3 regions of the Ruminococcus sp. D54t1_190329_F1 genome follow, and region 3 is predicted to be linked to each of the others. Evidence: riboswitches for the same ligand, from Rfam matches in the RefSeq annotation. Region 3 holds a riboswitch; each other region holds the start of a gene.
What was found. A riboswitch is a leader RNA that binds a small molecule or an ion and turns the genes downstream of it on or off. The one in region 3 is predicted to bind tetrahydrofolate.

Region 1 (3,194 bases), on a different contig from region 3:
TGGCTGTTTTGCCTTTTTTATTTTTTATGGTAATGGTATTTGGAGCCAGACTCTGTACTTCCCCATAGGCCTTTCGTACTTCCAGCTGATTCTTTTTGTGAAAGTCGTCTACTACTTTCAATGCTTTTACAGTGCTGGTATCCTTGTTAGAGAGCTGCCCCTCATAAATGACACTGATTTCATCTCCAGTGATCATGCCATCTTCGCATTCCAAAGTTGCTTCAGAAAGATCAAAAACGTAAGTTTGTTCCTGGCTTTCCATAGTCAGGGTGGCACCGGTGAAATCCTTAAGGGTTCCTTTGATTTCATCCATATAAACACGCTGTTTGGGTGTTTCTGAAGTGTTCTGTAAGGTGGTTTCACTCTGGTCAGAAATAGAAGTATAGCTGGTGATCATATCACCGGCAGTACATCCTGACAGAGAGAACAGTACCAAAGAGCCAAGTAATAGTTTTGTGAAATTTTTCATTGTTGCTTTGTATCCTCCGAATCCGGAAATGGTACAGGAAGAAAATCGAAAACCTCTCGGCAGGCATTCCATTCCTCCGAGTTATCCGGCATACGATAGCCAAGTCCTGTACATTCTGTAGTAGCATTTGTATTCATGTAATTATTATAAAAAACATTGTAAGGATTCTGTAGTGGCGGCTGTTTTTGGCAGGATGATTTGTTTGTGGATTTTATATTCATAGAAACACTCCTTTTTGTCAAATATTTTTCCTATATAAGGGAAGATATTCTTAGAATATGCGAAAAAGAGGAGAGTATGCACAAACATTTGTCAGTGAACAGTAACGACTAATTGTTACTGTTCACTCCGTGACCAGTAACGCGCTTCGCGATGCACAGAAATCATGCATTCGCATGATTTCGCGCTAAGATTCTCGGGTTTTCTGTGAACTTTGTTCACAAAAAACACTCGCGGAACGTTACCAGTAAACAGTAACGACTAATTTATTTATGTGAATATTATAACAAATACATATTGAAATTTCTATATTTTGTGCTATAATCATTTTAAATAAATAATAGCGAAGTAGGAATTTATGCGTCAAGTGTTCATTGGCTGGGGAGTCGCCGTGAAACGAAAAGCAGCAGGACTGTTTACGATATATTTTCCGCACCCGTTGCTACATGTGAGAACATCTCATAATGTGGAGGGATTATTATTTATGGTAACTACTCTGTTATTTTAATCATTATGGAGGTGTTTTTTTTATGCGTAAAAACAAACAGACATGGAGTGTTAAGACTCTTGTATTCCTTGCACTGCTGGTAGCAATCCAGCTTGTGCTGTCACGCGTTCTGGTAATTGATCTTGGTGTATATCGAATTACATTGGGAACTGTCGCCACTGTATTGGCAGGTCTTTGGATGGGACCTGTAGCTGGTGGTGTAGAAGGTGCTGTTGCCGATATCATTGGATGTTTTATGAAAGGCTATGGAGTTAATCCACTGATTACTTTATCAGCAGTTGCCTGGGGTGTGATCCCCGGACTGGCTGGAAAACTAATGGCTGAAAAGAACAGAAAAGTAAAGACTGTTGTTATGTGTGTCGCAATTGCAGTCTCTGGCGTAGTGGGAACACTTGGACTGACCACTGCAGGACTGGTAATGATCGGAGCAAACTTCTATGCAATTATGCCAGGACGTCTTGTACAGTTTGCAATCATGACTCCAATCTACTGCGTACTTACCAGTCTTCTTTATTTCAGCCCGCTTACAGGCATGGTTGTAGGAAACATAAGACCTGCTAAGCTGGAGAAGAAGACCGTATAAATGGCAGCAGTCCAGGAGCTGAATTATATACAAAACCCCAAATTAAATAATATGGCATAAGATGGATTATGAAGCAATGTACTTACTGGAAAGTTGATTGTTTGAGAAATCAACTTGTTGAATAAGTCAAAAAATACGATTCCCAAATAAAAGGCTGTGATCAGGATAAACACTGATCGCAGCCTTTTTTAAACATGCTCTGAAAAGTTTTCAGTTTGTATGTGTCTGAACCCGGAACCAATAGGTGTAGAGATAATGAAGTCCAAGTGATTCATAAAGATTACGTGCTGGAGTGTTTCCCTCTACTACCTGAAGATAGGCCTTAGTTGCGCCTTTCTTTTTTCCTTCTTTTAGAAGTGCAGTACAAATCTGACGAGCATAACCCTTGTGTCTGAAATCTTCGCGAACATGGATAGCGTACAATCCAATATAATTTCGATCCAGAATGCCAAGCCCGGTTGCAATAATTTTTCCGTTACTCCAGATGGAGGCGCATACGGTGTCTTTTACGATGGCATGATACATGGATGGAACTACAGCACGGTGAACAGGATTAATGGTGCCTTTCAGATCAAAAAGACTTTCAATCCAAATATCTGGAATATCGTCAGTAAGAGTTACCTGATCGCAAGGCGCAGAAAGATCTGCTCCATCCAGTGAGGCTGCCATAACATTTGTTGTATGCTGGATTTCGTAGTTGCGGTTTTCCAGAAGATAATCAAAATTCGGAGAAACCAGAGGACTGATCTTAAAAATTGCAGGGCTGCCCAGTCGGGCATACTCTGCTTCGCAGAAAGAAACCTTTTCCCTCCAGGAAAGGGTAGAAGTTCCGAACTGCTCCACACTGTTTGTTCTATGTGTATAAAAATAGGAAAAACGGAGAATCCATCCATCATAAAGCTCCATTTTATGGGAGGGCCATGCATTTAGTGACATATCTTCAATTTCTTTAATGATTTTATCCATAAAAAAACCTTCTTTTATAAGTTTAGGGTCATTATACATAATTGTATCCAGCAATGCAACTGAAAATAGTCTGTTATAAGACAGATTGCTTTTTACACATCTTGCAGAAAGCCTTTTTCAAACACGCTCTAGTACATCGTTTCGTAAATAACTATACCAATCGCGTAGGATGTGAATTCGAGTGTGCAGGTATAAAAACGCAGGCGTAGCGGGCTACGCCGAGGCTTTTATACCTGTGCAATCGGATTCACAGACAAGTGAGTGGTATAGTTATTTCGAAAACGATGTACTAGTACGGTGAATAGCCGCAAATTAATTTATACAATCTGTCTGCCAGAAATTTTTGTCCCTGCTCAGTAAGGTGAATCCCATCTGTAGTAATTTCTGAATATCCATAACGACGCGCCTTTTCATTCAATTCCTCATGCAATGTAAGATAAGGAATTTGA
Region 2 (3,194 bases), on a different contig from region 3:
CCAAGTACATTTTCTTCCGGATAGACACCATGGTTGGCAAAAATTTCCAGTTCTTTAATTTCTATTTTATCAAATCTGGTTTCATCCATAACAGTTGTTCCTTTCTGTTGACTATTTACAATTTTGAGGAATTTGAATGCAGTCGCTTCGCGACTGCGTTCATGAGCAAGTAGCAAAGCGGATTGCGAATGTCCTCTTTACTCTCAATTATAACCCAAAATTGCTTCTGTCATCTGGATCACGCGTCTGTTTTCCTTGACATCATGAACACGCACAAAAGAACAGCCCTTTATCACACCAATTACACTGGTAGCCAGTGTTCCCTCTACACGCTGGTCTACAGGCAGATCAAGTGCCAGTCCGATCATCGACTTGCGTGAGGTGCCAAGAAGAACCGGAAAGCCCAGATTCTTAAAAAGTTCCAGATGATTCATAGTTTCCAGATTCATCTCAAATGTTTTTCCAAATCCAACCCCTGGATCGAGAATGATTTTCTCATCTTTGATTCCTGCTTTTCTTGCAAGATTGACACATTCCTGTGTCTCAGAAAGCATATCAATGAGAAAATTGTTATATTCTGTATTGGACTTATTGTGCATGAGACAGCATGCAACATCATATTTGGCAATTACAGCTCCCATTTCAGAATCATATTTTAATCCCCAGATATCGTTGACCAGATCTGCACCGGCCTGAATCGCACTTTCTGCCACGCTGCTTTTGAAGGTATCTACAGAAATGGGAATGTCAAAACGTTTTCTGACCGCTTCGATAACGGGCAAAACTCTCTGAGCTTCTTCCTCTGCACTGACCGGCGTGTGTCCGGGACGCGTAGACTCCCCGCCAATATCGATAATATCCGCACCATCCGCGATCATGGCTTCTGTATGCCGCAAAGCTTCATCTAAATGATTCCATTTCCCGCCATCGGAAAAAGAATCAGGAGTAATATTTAAAATTCCCATTATATAAGTGTGATTTTGTGTATCAAAAAAACGATTTCCAATTTTCATAAATAGAAACCATCCTTTCTGTTAGATTTTTTAGAAGGCTTAATATTCAATTGTCAGATTTTTTTTCTCAGAAGGCCAGTAACATTCTGAAGCTGCTGAACATGAAAAACAATTTCTGGACTTTTTATCAGCCTTATATAGCAGCATAGCCAACACATTATCAGATCCATCCGTCCTGTGCTGACTGATCGCAGATAATATTTCCTCTTTTTCCTGCTCTGTAAAATGCAGATCTGCCAGAATCTTTCCGGCTATTTCAGCTCCTGCAATGTCATGAGAAATACCCGACAGATATTGCTGCGCACGGCCAATGTCATGAAGAAGAGCAGTGGCATAAATGATTTCCCTGGACAGATTAAGCTTGTTTTCCAGAGAATAAATATACATCAGCCTGGCAACATCCAGAAAGTGTTCCGGCGTATGTCTGCAGAAAATACGATCTTTTTCAAGCTCCTGTATTTTCTCACAGTGCTTTTGATAAAGGGGATGCTGCCAGATTAAAGAAATACGGTTTGTTTCAGAAAAAGAACTGCTCATTTTCCAACCATGGAAAGGAACATTTTCTGCAGCTCCTTATCTTCTTTGAAGGCTCCGCGGGTTACAGTCGTAATTGTTTTGCTTCCTGGCTTTTTAACGCCTCGCATGGTCATGCAGGTGTGTTCTGCTTCCAGCATAACCATAATTCCCTTCGGAGAGAGGGCACGCTCCAGAGCGTCCGCAATCTGTACTGTGAGGCGTTCCTGGATCTGCGGTCTTCTGGCATAAACCTCTACCGTACGTGCCAGCTTGCTTAATCCTGTGACTTTTCCATCGGGAATATAAGCCAGGTGCGCCTTACCATAAAAAGGCATCAGATGATGCTCGCACATAGAGTAAAAAGTAATATCTTTTTCCAATACGATCTCATTGTTTTCTACTGGAAACTGCTTCAGTAAATGGTGATCTGCTTCCTGATCGAGACCACCGTAAATTTCCTCGCACATACGTGCAATTCTGTCGGGAGTATCAATCAGTCCCTCCCGGGTAATATCCTCACCGATTCCTTCCAGAAGCAGGCGGATGGCCTGTTCTACTTTTTGTTTGTCAACCATTAAAAATAACCTCCTTTGTATTTGATTGCGGAGACTATCCTTTTTTGATAAAACCGGGGAAGGATTTTCGAATTCGAATATCTGCCTGCTTAATACGCAAAAAAGGATATCTCCAATTGTGATAGAATGTATGTCGAAAACATTCCCTTGAGCCTGTTAAAAAACGTTTCCACAAATCGCAACGTGCATCTTGCAGAAAGTCTCTTTCGGGCAGGCTCTGACACAATATGAGATATCCCTCTTATAGTGCTTGCAACGGGTGCGGATAATATACCGTAAGACGTGCTTTTCGTTTCAGTGACAACTCCCCATTCACCGAACACTTGACGCATAAAATCCTATTTTGCATATCATTCATTTCGAAAGTTAGTATATCACGTCTTTTGGGAATAGAAAAGTGTTTTTTCTTAAACAGGTTGCGAAAGGGTAACGTGGATATTATAATAGGAATAGACAAAATTCACTGGAAGGAGTCAGTTTTATGACAGTTAAAGAACGAATCACCGCACTTCGGGAAGTAATGGCAGAGAAGAAAATAGATGCTTATCTTGTTCCCACAGATGATTTTCATGCATCTGAATATGTAGGAGAATACTTTAAGTGCAGAAAATATATTACAGGTTTTACCGGATCTGCCGGCAGAGCAGTCATCATGCAGGATATGGCTGGATTGTGGACAGATGGAAGATATTTCATCCAGGCGGCCGCACAGCTGGAGGGAACGGGTGTAGAGCTTTTTAAAATGGGAGAACCAGATGTTCCCACTGTGCACCAGTTTCTGGAAGAAAAATTAGGCGAGGGAATGTGCCTTGGTTTTGACGGAAGAACCGTCAGCGCCGAAGAAGCAGATGAACTGACCGAACTTCTTGCAAAAAAAGGAGCCACTCTTCAGACGGATTCTGATCTGGTAGGAGAAATCTGGGAAGATCGTCCGGCACTTTCCTGTGAACCGGTTATGGAACTGGATGTAAAATGGGCAGGCGAATCCCGTGCTGACAAATGTGCAAGAATCCGTAAATCAATGGAAGAGAAAGGTGCAGATGGATTTGTACTGACTTCTCTGGATGACATTGCATGGCTGCTGAATATT
Region 3 (3,194 bases):
GAATATTTACCTGCCAACTTATATTGCATTTTTGTTTCTTTCCATCTTGATAACCTGGCATTTTTCCAAAAGTCTTACTACGCCTATTATTCTGCTGACAAAACAGATGAAGGATATTAAGCAAGGAAAAAGTTATGCTCCTCTTGAGTTAAATAGCAATGATGAAATACGCGTTCTAAACGACTCATTTAATTCCATGATTGAAACAATACAACTACTGAAAATAGATAAATATGAGCTTGAACTCTCTATAAAAGACGCGCAATTGCGAATGCTGCAAGCTCAGCTAAATCCACACTTTATGAATAATACATTACAATCTCTTGGAACGTTAGCCCTGCAAAATAATTCACCGGAACTTTATTCGTTAATTACTAATCTTTCTCTCATGATGAATTACGCCATGGATATCCAGCATCCATTAATTTCATTACAAAGTGAATTTGATTATGCACAAAGATATCTCATATTTCAAAGACAACGTTTTGGAGAAAATTTTCATTTTGATTTGAATCCAGATCCTGATACGGTTTCCCTAATGGTTCCAAAAATGATTCTTCAGCCTATTATGGAAAATTATTTTAAGCATGGGTTTGTAAAACGGCCGGAAGGATACTATATCTGTGCCACTTCACATTTAAACAACGGAATCCTAACCGTACTGGTAGAAAACAATGGAAAATCTCTCTCTAAAAAAGAATTAGATAATCTCCAGCTTATGTTTCACTCCATAAAATACAACCAGTACAAGGAAAAAGAAAAAGGGATCGGTCTTGACAATATCCAAACTCGACTTAATATGTATTATCACAATGCATCTTCCGTTTCTGTTGAAAACATTTCCCCTTATGGGGTTTGCATAAAGATCACATTATTCCTGGAGGAACCTGCTAATGAAATTGCTGATTATTGACGACGAAAAACCAGTTCGGGACTGTATTAAATTACTTATTCCTAAAAGCACCTATAAAATATCTGAAATATACGAAGCTGAAGATGGATTAGAAGCAGTTCAGTTAATCCGACAGTATTCACCAGATCTGATATTTACAGATATCTGCATGCCTATTTCAGATGGATTGGAATTAATGGATTGGATTGTTGAAAATAGTGTTTCTACTCCTGTTATTGCGATCAGTGGATACACAGATTATGAATACATCCGAAATTTTTTCATAAAGGGGGGGCTTGATTATATTTTAAAACCAATACAGCCTGACAAACTAAACCTTGCCGTACAGAAAGCTCAAAGTGAAATTGAAAGAAAAAAAGTAATTACTCCCACACATGAAGAGGATTATATAACAGAGGATATTTTTATTTCCATAAAGAAATATATCGACCAAAATTATTCGAATCAGCTTAACTTACCCTATATTGCTTCTGAATTTCATTTAAGTGAACCCTATTTGTCAAGAAAATTCAAAGCAAAATTTGATATTAACATTATACAATATATAAAACTGGTACGGATCCGTCATGCAAAGCAGCTTTTAATGAGTTCTGGAAAAAAGATATCAGAAATATCTCTTTTAGTTGGATATGATGATGAAAAATACTTTTCTCGTGTTTTTAAAGAAATGGAAAAGATTTCAGCTAACGATTATCGAAAAAAATTCTCAAATAAGTAATTTTTTACTTGCTTTTTCCAGTTCTCTGCTATATACTGCCTCATGTAAAGTAATGCAGAGTAAATTCATGAGCGTAAAGTGCCTTCCGGATGGAGAGTTGCCGGAGGACGAAAAGAGAAATCTTGCGGTTCGTGGATTGCTTCTCGCTGCAACAGAAGATAAATATGAATCCATAAATTATCTCCTATTGTGAGCGAAAAAAGAAAAGGAGGTAATTTTTTTATGGAGAAAACAAAGAACATGTTTCTCACCTCAGCTAAAGAGCTGAAAAACACTTCTACACTGGCAGTCTGTGCAATGCTTGCTGCCCTGGCACTGATTTTAAATTCAGTTGCTTCTATCAACATCGGTCCCTATGTAAAAATTGGATTTTCCGGTATCCCAAACCAGATTGCTGATTATCTGTTTGGACCCATTACCGGATGTCTGTTTGCCGGTGTGCTGGATATTGTGAAATTCTTTATCCGCCCTGATGGTCCATTTTTCTTTGGGTTCACCTTTAACGCAATGCTCGCGGCATTTATTTATGGATGTTTTTACTACAAACATAAGCTCACTTTCCGTCGCGTGCTGATTGCAAAACTGGTTGTCGTTCTGATTGTAAATGTTCTGTTAAATACCTTATGGCTGGACATGCTCTACGGAAAAGGATTCCTTGCAATCCTTCCAATGCGTACTGTAAAGAACCTGATCATGTGGCCAATTGATTCCTTTATCTTCTTTACCATCACAAGATTGATTGAACAGACAGGAATTTTTAGTATTTTTAGAAAACCGGCTGCCAGCTGATTACATATATTTGAAAATATAAAAACTTAGCGATATCAAATAAAAAACGCGAATATTCCAGTACTTAATAAGCCACTGATATTCGCGTTTCTTATTATCCTAACCACTTAAAAGAAGGATAGTATCTTACAACAGCTTTCCCCACAATCTGGTCAAATCGCACGAATTTGTTTTTCCATGAACGTGAATCCTTCGAATCATTCCGATTATCACCAAGCATGAAATAACAGTTTTCCGGAACTGTATATGGACCATAACTTCCGATCATTTTCTCCGGAATGAACGAGTCATCCAATGAAGTGGGCGAACCATCAATGTAAACTTTCCCATCCTTAATTTCCACTACCTCTCCCGGCAGTCCGATCACTCTTTTGATAAAAAGACGGCTTTCATCATCTGGGTATTTGAATATTACAATATCAAATCGCTCCGAGTCCTTGAACTTTTCAGAAATTTCATAACCGAACAGATTAAGATTAATTCCACACGCAAGCTTTTAAGAAGATTCACGTTTTTCTACTTAATCTGAATCCTTATTTTTTCACCGACAGGTGTCCAGTCAGATTCTGCAGTGATTTCACCTGTAGTTCCATCATATGCGCTTTCTTCGGTTCCATAATCTTCATCCGTTTTATCTGCTGCGTCGGTATTTTCTTTCTGGTCTGTATCGTCTTGAAGCCTTACTTCTGTGGGAGCATCTGCCCCTCCGATAATTTGAGTTTCAACCGGCTCCTCTGCATCTGACGGATTTTCTCCCTCCAAAGTATCCTCTGG

Region 1: it holds a riboswitch for tetrahydrofolate, as region 3 does, so the genes downstream of both, I2D69_RS12060 (folate family ECF transporter S component) here and I2D69_RS17150 (folate family ECF transporter S component) in region 3, are expected to answer to the same signal.
Region 2: it holds a riboswitch for tetrahydrofolate, as region 3 does, so the genes downstream of both, folE (GTP cyclohydrolase I FolE) here and I2D69_RS17150 (folate family ECF transporter S component) in region 3, are expected to answer to the same signal.

The regions. Positions count from the first base shown of each region.
Region 1 covers NZ_JADNDC010000024.1:3,294-6,487, forward strand. The annotation lists gene I2D69_RS12050 (hypothetical protein) at 1-469, opposite strand, end outside; gene I2D69_RS12055 (hypothetical protein) at 466-690, opposite strand; THF riboswitch at 1,031-1,132, shown strand; gene I2D69_RS12060 (folate family ECF transporter S component) at 1,219-1,779, shown strand; gene I2D69_RS12065 (GNAT family N-acetyltransferase) at 1,990-2,745, opposite strand; gene I2D69_RS12070 (GDSL-type esterase/lipase family protein) at 3,035-3,194, opposite strand, start outside.
Region 2 covers NZ_JADNDC010000016.1:3,650-6,843, reverse strand. The annotation lists gene folK (2-amino-4-hydroxy-6-hydroxymethyldihydropteridine diphosphokinase) at 1-89, opposite strand, end outside; gene folP (dihydropteroate synthase) at 204-1,013, opposite strand; gene I2D69_RS08840 (HD domain-containing protein) at 1,053-1,550, opposite strand; gene folE (GTP cyclohydrolase I FolE) at 1,547-2,104, opposite strand; THF riboswitch at 2,356-2,452, opposite strand; gene I2D69_RS08830 (aminopeptidase P family protein) at 2,586-3,194, shown strand, end outside.
Region 3 covers NZ_JADNDC010000047.1:10,105-13,298, reverse strand. The annotation lists gene I2D69_RS17160 (histidine kinase) at 1-913, shown strand, start outside; gene I2D69_RS17155 (response regulator) at 894-1,631, shown strand; THF riboswitch at 1,685-1,782, shown strand; gene I2D69_RS17150 (folate family ECF transporter S component) at 1,854-2,420, shown strand; gene lepB (signal peptidase I) at 2,515-2,874, opposite strand; gene I2D69_RS17140 (DUF4179 domain-containing protein) at 2,937-3,194, opposite strand, start outside.